DNA from 2 places in the Citrobacter sp. CRE-46 genome. Region 1 is predicted to be linked to the other one. Evidence: predicted binding sites of a transcription regulator. Region 1 holds the regulator's gene; the other holds the start of a gene.

Region 1 (4,390 bases):
TGAAGAGCCAGCTCTGCCAACGTATTGGCCTGCGCGCCGGGAAAGACCGGCGGCATAAAGTGGCCAATAGCTTTACTGTCGATGATGGAGTAGCCAATCTGCCCTGGCTGTTGAGCGACCAGACGTCCCCAGATGGCGTAGCGTTTGGGCCAGAAATCTTCACCTTCATCATAAAAGCGCTCAGCGTCCCGGTTCACCACTATACCGAGCGAGACGCAGTCCACGCGGGTGCAAATCCCGCCGTCATATAATGGCGCTCTGGCATCAATGGCCACGCAGTGTGACTGGGAGGGATCGCCGATAATGTCGGCTCCGGCATCCATCATAAATTTGAGCAGTACGCCCTGGTTAAAGCGCGTGCCGCGAATCAGGAAGTTATCCGCTGGCCATTCGCCGCGCTCGTTCTCTCCCCATGCTTCTCGTAGCCATTCGCGGTTAGACTCAAAACCGCCAGCGGCAAGTACGCAGGATTTAGCGGTGATGCGCTCTTCGCCTGCCAGCGCCGCCACGAACTCGCCATTACGCAGTTCAAGCGCCTGAACCGGGGTGTTATAGCGGATCTGCACTCCCAGCTTTTCTGCGCTGCGATAATAGGCATTCACAAGGGCCTTTCCACCGCCCATAAAAAAGGCGTTGGTTCGCGCCACGTGTAAAGCGCCAGAGAGAGGAGGCTGAAAGTTAACGCCGTGCTGGCGCATCCAGTCGCGGCATTGTGAAGAGGTACGGATCACCAGACGCGCCAGCGCTTCGTTGGTATTCCCTTCCGTGACGCGCCACAGATCTTGCCAGAATTCTTCTTCAGGATAGCTGTCCACCAGCACATCCTGCGGCGCATCATGCATACAACGTAAATTACGCGTGTGTTGGGAGTTTCCTCCGCGCCATTCCCGGGGGGCCGCTTCGAGCAGGAGTACCGAAGCTCCTTGCTCCCGGGCGGTCAAGGCAGCACATAACGCGGCATTACCACCACCAATCACCAGAACATCAACCATCGTATACTCCATTACCATTTAACTATTTGTTAAATTTGTAATTGAAATGTATACGTACAGCTTGTGCGGGCGCTATGATGTGGTGCTAAACGGTACTTTAGTTATTGTAAAGAGTAGCGCCAGGCCAGCTTCCTGCTTCCACCAGTTGATGCATCACTTTCGTCAGCACCACACGGGCGGCAAGGCCTGCCGGGGTAAGTTCATCGTCAGAGAGGCTGACCAGAAAGTTAGGGCGGCTAAGTATCGGATTATAGACGCCGATCACTCTTAGAGTTTCTTTATCGAGATGGGAGATCGCCGCACCGGGCTGAAGAGTGGCGCCAATGCCACTGCGTACGGCGCGCATCAGTAACGCCAGACCATCAATTTCAGTAGCGATCTCAATATTTAGCGCGTGTTCCTGGCAGATGGCATCCAGCCTGCCGCGCAGACCGTGTCCCGGGCTTGGCATGATCAATGGAATATTTGCCAACTGGGCTGGAGCAATATTGTCGTCGACAATATCAGCCAATAGGGCATGGGTCCCAATCAAAAACAGCCGTTCTTCAAGAATCGGTCTGGCGCTCCAGCGCAGGATCTTTTCTTTTTGAAACACGACAGCCAGATCAATCTGGCGGGTATTAATCATTCGTTCCAGGTTGCCAGAGAGACTTTCCACCACATGCAGGCGAACATCAGCATAGCTTTCCCGCATGGCGTGAATAAATGGCATGCCGAGAACGGAAGCGGTACTGGGGGCCATACCGACGCTGACGTGTCCGGAAAGTCGGGCCTCACGCGCGGCGAGGATTGCATCGTCTGCATGCCGGAGCGCCAGCTGCGCCTGGGAGTAAAAAGCCAGTCCGGCGCTGGTGGGCGTCACACCGCGCGAGGTGCGTTGAAGCAGACGAATAGCAAGTTCGCTTTCCAGGCGCGTCATTTGCTGACTGAGTGCCGAAACACCGATATTGAGATCGAGCGCCGCGCTACCCATGCTGCCGGTTTCTACAACACGCACAAAATAGCGTAGTTGACGAAGTTCCATTTCAACTCTCCGAATGGCAATTGATTTTTACATTAAAGCAACATTGACGTAGAAGGAAGAGGGGGATGGTCAAATTTGGCCCATAAAAAAAGCCAACCGGATGGTTGGCTTTTCAGAAAGCGTCACATTATTTGCCGTCGTGCGCATGCTCATCTTCGCGGCAATCGCCTTCGGCGCAGTGGCCATAAAGATAGAGGCTATGGTTGGTTAAGCGAATACCATGTTTAGCCGCAATCTCACGCTGACGCGCTTCAATGGAATCATCGCTGAACTCGACCACTTTGCCGCAGTCGAGGCAAATGAGGTGATCGTGGTGATGCTGTTGAGTCAGTTCGAAGACGGATTTACCACCTTCAAAATTGTGGCGGGTCACGATACCGGCATCATCAAACTGGTTCAGCACACGATACACGGTCGCCAGACCAATTTCTTCACCCATATCGATCAGGCGTTTGTATAAGTCTTCCGCACTGACGTGATGGTTATCCGGTTCCTGAAGAACTTCCAGAATTTTTAAACGAGGAAGCGTTACTTTCAGGCCAGCCTTCTTTAATGCGGTATTGTTGTCAGTCATGCGGAATCTGTCCTGTAGCTAAACGATTCACTTCATTAACAGAAGTGACAGAAATTGCACTTGAGAAATTGCGTATCATTATAGAACTGCCATGGTTAAATGAAAACAGCAAGTCTCTGGCATATATTGTTAATCAAAACGTGGTATCGCCGACAAACACACTGTGCAACACCCGATTGGCATCCAGCCATTGTACAGGGTCAGACGAAAAAGTTACAAATTTGTAGCAATTATTTTGATTGGTTTTATCTATTGATGCGGCGCAGATGAAGATCTACGCCGCGCGAAATCAGGCATTGATGATTTCGTCGAGGTGCAGTTCTTCTGAGATCTGCTTAACCCATTTTTCTACACGTTCAGCGGTCAGCTCCGGCTGGCGATCTTCATCGATAGCCAGACCGACAAAGTGGTCGTCGTCAGCCAGGCCTTTGGACGCTTCAAAGTGATAACCCGCCGTTGGCCAGTGACCGACGATGGTGGCACCGCGTGGCTCAATGATGTCGCGAATTGTGCCTAACGCATCGCAGAAATATTCTGCGTAATCTTCCTGGTCGCCGCAGCCGAACAATGCAACCAGTTTGCCGTTAAAATCAATGTCTTCGAGGGTAGGGAAGAAATCGTCCCAGTCACACTGCGCTTCACCGTAGTACCAGGTTGGAATGCCGAGCAGCAGAATGTCATACCCTTCCAGGTCTTCTTTGCTGCTTTTTGCAATGTCATGTACATCGGCAACGTCTTTACCAAGCTGTTTTTGAATCATTTTTGCGATGTTTTCGGTATTACCGGTGTCGCTGCCGAAAAAGATGCCAGTGATTGCCATGAGTAAAATAACCTCTTGAAACTTATTGAAATGGTGGTGGCGCATTGCCCACGGATAAGGGCAATCATAGCAGAACAGTCAGGCATGCGGAAACAGCAAACACGCGGGACTGCACTCTGTGCTACACGATTTATGATTTAGAGCAGAAATTCAGACTATGCCTGACCGCGCAATGCGGTGAGTTGGGTCATCAGCATCTCTTCGATGAGTTCACTGCGACTCATGTTGCGCGCCTCGGCCAGCTCGTTTAACGCGTCAACGGCATCAGCGTTCAGTTTCAGTTCGACACGCTTAAGCCCGCGAACTTTGTCACGTTTAAGCTGATTACGTTTATTTATACGTAACTGTTCATCACGCGAGAGCGGATTAGTTTTGGGTCGTCCCGGGCGACGCTCCTGCGCGAACAGATCTAATGTCGTACGGTCCGTTTGTTCTTTGGCCATGATCTTGGTGACTTCGGGGAAACAATCAGCCAGGCGTCCGCCCGGATGGATAGCGCGCCATAATACATCAGCAGGAGAGGCACGCCAACGCCCACGCGCGTAATCGCGCACGGACGCTGAGTTTTTAATCAGTTAGCCGGTTCGTTCAGATAACGACGGATGGCCCGCAGCACTGCTTCAGGTTTTTCCGCATGTACCCAATGCCCCGCGCCTGCGATAACGTGCGCCCGAGCCTGCGGGAATTGTGCCAGCAGTTGCTCGCGATACGCTTCGGTGACATAAGGGGAGTTACCGCCTGGAATAAACAATGCCGGGTGCTCCCATGCCGGGAGGGTTTGCCAACCGACGATATTGGGATATTGATCCCATAATACGGGAACGTTAAAGCGCCACTCGCCGTCAACAAAGGATTTCAGCAGAAACTGAATAACACCCTCCTCTTGCAGATGCTGGCGCATGACGCTTGCTGCCTGCTGGCGCGAGGACGCTTGTGCCTCGGTTACGGCATTGATTGCCGCAAAAATCTCATCGTGACGG
Region 2 (4,390 bases), 2.0 Mb from region 1:
CGCCAGTAAATCACGAACCTGAATAAGCGATGCCATCGTTGACGACCTTAGTGGCAATCGCCAGTGGTACTGGAACAGCAGGAGCTAGCCGTTCTGTTGGTTGACAGCAGTGAGAGATCCACCCGGCTGCGGGCACGGCGCAGCAGACCCAGCAACACGATGTTAAACAGGATGACGGCTAAGATGCACACCAGACTGTAAGTCGGATGCGCTTTGTAACTGACGGTCTGATAAAACAGCGTCGACAGTGAATAGGCGATGTTCAGGCCCCACAGGATCGAGAAGCCCATCCAGCCACGGCTGGATTCACGTGCGATAGCACCCATCACTGAAATGCACGGGACATACAGCAGCACGAAAATCAGGTAACTGTACGCGGCGGCGGCGCTGCCAAATTTCTCGCCCATCACGCCCATTGCGCCTGTAGCCATCTCGCCGTCGCCTTTGCTGGCTTCAATAGGGTTGGCCAGAACGCTCAGGCTGAAGGTGTCTTTCAGGCTTTGCCAGGTTTCATCCACCGCACTGAACAGCTCGTCACCGAGGTGGAAATCTGCCGGATTGAATTCTTCTTCCTGAATGTTTTCTGCGGTGTAAAGCGTGTTCAGCGTTCCGACAACCACCTCTTTTGCCATCGCACCGGTGAACAGACCGACGGTTGCCTGCCAGTTATCTTCGTGGACGCCAATCGGCTTGAAGACTGGGGTGATGACGCGGCTGACGGAAGCCAGAGCAGAGTCGTTGATGTTATCGACGATTTTCCCGCTTAGCGAGAAGCTGTTAAAGGCGCTGAGGAAAATACTGACGATGATAATCACTTTACCGGCACGCAGCACGAAGCCTTTCAGACGTTGCCAGGTCTGAATAATCAGGCTCTTGATGTGCGGCACATGGTACACCGGCAGCTCCATGACGAACGGTGTTGCTTCGCCACGCATGATGGTGTGTTTGAGCATCAGGCCGGTCAGCACCGCCATGATGATACCCAGTACGTACAACGAGAAGACCGCCAGCGCGCCGTTCTGACCAAAGAAAGCCGCGGCAAAGACGGCGAAAATCGCCAGACGTGCGCCGCAGGACATAAACGGCGCCATCATGATGGTCATCAGACGTTCACGTGGCGCATCCAGCGTACGGGCGCCCATCACCGACGGTACGTTGCAGCCAAAGCCGACGATCAGCGGGACAAACGATTTTCCCGGCAGTCCCAGTGCCTGCATCAGACGGTCCATCACAAACGCAGCGCGCGCCATGTAACCGGAGTCTTCAAGGAAAGAGAGGAACAAGTACATCATGCCGATTTGCGGCACCAACGGCAGCACGGTGTTAATCCCGCCGCCAAGACCTTGCGCCAGGAAGATAGTGAGCCAGTCCGGGAAGTGCAGCGTATAGCCAATCCATTGAATACCATGAATAAACAGCGCCACGGAACCCACATCGAATAACGGCTGCAGTGCGCCGCCAATGTTAATGGCGAGCAGGAACATCAGGTACATCACGAACAGGAAAATCGGCAACCCGAGGAAGCGGTTAAGGACGATTTTATCCACCGCGGTGGTGAAACGGCTCGGCTCTGCCGTCAGGGTATTACTGACGGTATCGCAGATTGCGGCGATGCATTGGTAACGCGCATCGGCGATATGCAGCGCCGGATCGTCCATTGTTTCACTCAGACGCGCAATGGCGGCATCGAGGTTTTGCGCGGCCTCACCGGCGTAGGCACGGCTGTAGATATCGCCTTCCAACATCTGCAGGCCCAGCCAGCGGCGTTGTTTAAGCGGCATATCTTTGGCCATCGCATCGGCGAGGGAATCCGCTTCCTGCAACAACGGCTGGGCATAATGCACCAGTTCGACGGTGTCGTTTTCCTTGTAGCGATCGATCGCCAGCTTCAACGCTTCAATGCCGCGGGCGCGGGTGGAGACCAGCGGAACCACTGGGCAGCCAAGACGGGCGGAGAGGGCGTCGATATCGATACGGATTTGCTGTTTCTCAGCAATATCCAGCATGTTCAGAGCGACGATACAGGGAATGCCCAGCTCAAGCAGTTGCAACGTCAGGTAGAGGTTGCGCTCAAGGTTTGAGGCATCGACCACGTTGATCAACAGATCCGCGTCGCCGCTTAAAATGTAGTGGCAGGCGATTTGCTCATCAAGAGAGGTCTGCGACGAGATTGTCGTCAGTGAATAGGTGCCGGGTAAGTCGACCAGCGTGACCTGATGGTCCGTCGTGGCGAAATGACCTTCTTTACGCTCAACGGTAACGCCAGCCCAGTTGCCTACACGCTGACGCGCGCCGGTGAGCTGGTTGAATAAGGTTGTCTTGCCGGAATTAGGATTACCAATTAAACCAATGGTTAGTTTTTTCATTTTTATAGACTCACTGTATTAACAGGACACCGCTTCCACTTCTAATAACGCCAAATCCTTTTTACGCAATACCAGACTTACGCGACGCGTTTCAATATGGATAGGATCGCCGAGCGGGGCGACGCGTACCACGTTGAAGGATGAGCCGGGTAGCATGCCAAGTGACAACAGTTTCTGACGATAAGCCGGGCTGATTTCACGGGCAAAACCGGTAATTTTCCACGCACTGTCAGGAGTGAATTGCATAGGGACCTACTTATATCTCGCTAACTGGGTGATTACCTCATGGGGCGACAGGGCGGCATGAGACCAGATGATTAGCCAACGTAAGGAAAGAGTAAATAATCAACAAACCAATGATAATGAGAATGGTTTCTATCATCAATAGAATAAGTGTGACGGAATGTACAATTAGATAATAATTTGAGCCAATTTTGATATTCCTCAATATTTATTCTGGTTGGGGACGAATGATTCGCGCTAGCAATTATTGAAATCCTTAATGTTTAATTAAGGTTTCATCTGTTAATGAAGTGATAAATATAATGAGGAAGAGAGAAGATAATATAGTAAATATGCCGGATACGGTATTTACACCGCTATCCGGCACATGGTTTAAACTTAGCGCTTTTTACCCATTGCCGCTGCCAGCGCATCCATCATGGCGCTGTTGCCCGCAGGCTGAGCGTCACGGCCACGAGGTTTCGCGGCTTTTGGGGCCGGGCGATTGCCCTGAGTACGATCGTTATTTCCACCACTGCGACGCGCGTTGGTTTCACCTGGCTGCTCATCCAGACGCATAGTCAGCGCGATACGCTTACGCTGCAGGTCTACTTCCAGCACTTTCACCTTCACAATATCGCCCGCTTTCACCACGGTGTGGGGATCTTCGACGAACTTATTCGACAGTGAAGAGATATGCACCAGACCGTCCTGGTGTACGCCGATATCGACAAACGCGCCGAAGTTGGTGACGTTGGTGACGGCCCCTTCCAGAATCATCCCCGGTTGCAGATCGTTCATGGTTTCTACGCCATCAGCAAACTGTGCGGTTTTGAATTCAGGACGCGGGTCGCGACCCGGTTTTTCCAGCTCTTTGATGATGTCGGTGACGGTCGGTACCCCGAAGCGCTCGTCAGTAAAATCGGCGGCTTTCAGATTGCGCAGTTCGCTGCTGTTGCCCATCAGATCGCGCAGCGATTGCTCGGTGGCGGCCAGAATGCGTTCCACAATCGGATAGGCTTCCGGGTGAACGGTGGAGGCATCCAGCGGATTATCGCCGTGATTGATACGCAAGAAGCCCGCGCACTGTTCAAAGGCTTTAGGGCCCAGACGGCTGACTTTGAGCAGTTGCTGACGGTTCTGGAACTGGCCGTTCTCGTCACGCCAGGCCACGATGTTCTGCGCCATCATGCGCGTCAGGCCTGCCACGCGGGTCAGCAGCGGTACGGAGGCGGTGTTCAGATCCACGCCGACGGCGTTTACGCAGTCTTCCACTACCGCATCCAGCTTACGCGCCAGCTGCGTCTGGCTTACGTCGTGCTGATACTGGCCCACGCCGATAGATTTCGGATCGATTTTCACCAGCTCAGCCAGCGGATCCTGCAGACGACGGGCGATAGACACCGCCCCACGCAGCGAAACATCAAGGTCCGGGAACTCCAGCGCCGCCAGCTCAGAAGCGGAGTACACTGACGCGCCGGCTTCGCTGACGATTACTTTCTGCGCGGTGACTTGCGGGAACTGTTTCTGTACGTCGAGGAAGAAACGCTCGGTTTCGCGCGACGCCGTACCATTACCAATCGCCACCAGCTCAACGTTGTATTTTTCACACAACGCCGCAACGGCGACGGCGGCTTTGGCGGCCTGACCGGTATGCGGGTAAATGGTATCGGTAGCGACCAGTTTGCCGGTACCGTCAACCACAGCCACTTTTACCCCGGTACGCAGACCCGGATCGAGGCCCATTGTGGCGCGCAGTCCGGCTGGGGCGGCCATCAGCAGGTCATGCAGGTTGCGGGCAA

What was found. The regulator Fur, encoded in region 1, represses iron uptake genes when iron is present. The targets are predictions, from matches to a motif close to ATAATAATGAGAACNACTATCAA.
Region 2: a site for Fur is predicted at 2,723-2,745, ahead of feoA (ferrous iron transporter A). Genes of this name have one in related genera too.

What each region holds. Positions count from the first base shown of each region.
Region 1 covers NZ_CM184341.1:3,636,985-3,641,374, reverse strand. Annotated here, with positions in the region: gene tcuA (FAD-dependent tricarballylate dehydrogenase TcuA) at 1-992, opposite strand, end outside; gene tcuR (tricarballylate utilization LysR family transcriptional regulator TcuR) at 1,090-2,016, opposite strand; gene fur (ferric iron uptake transcriptional regulator) at 2,144-2,590, opposite strand; gene fldA (flavodoxin FldA) at 2,880-3,410, opposite strand; gene ybfE (LexA regulated protein) at 3,566-3,853, opposite strand; gene ybfF (esterase) at 3,982-4,390, opposite strand, start outside.
Region 2 covers NZ_CM184341.1:358,259-362,648, forward strand. Annotated here, with positions in the region: gene feoC ([Fe-S]-dependent transcriptional repressor FeoC) at 1-36, opposite strand, end outside; gene feoB (Fe(2+) transporter permease subunit FeoB) at 48-2,366, opposite strand; gene feoA (ferrous iron transporter A) at 2,385-2,612, opposite strand; gene AC534G_RS01690 (Tex family protein) at 2,988-4,390, opposite strand, start outside.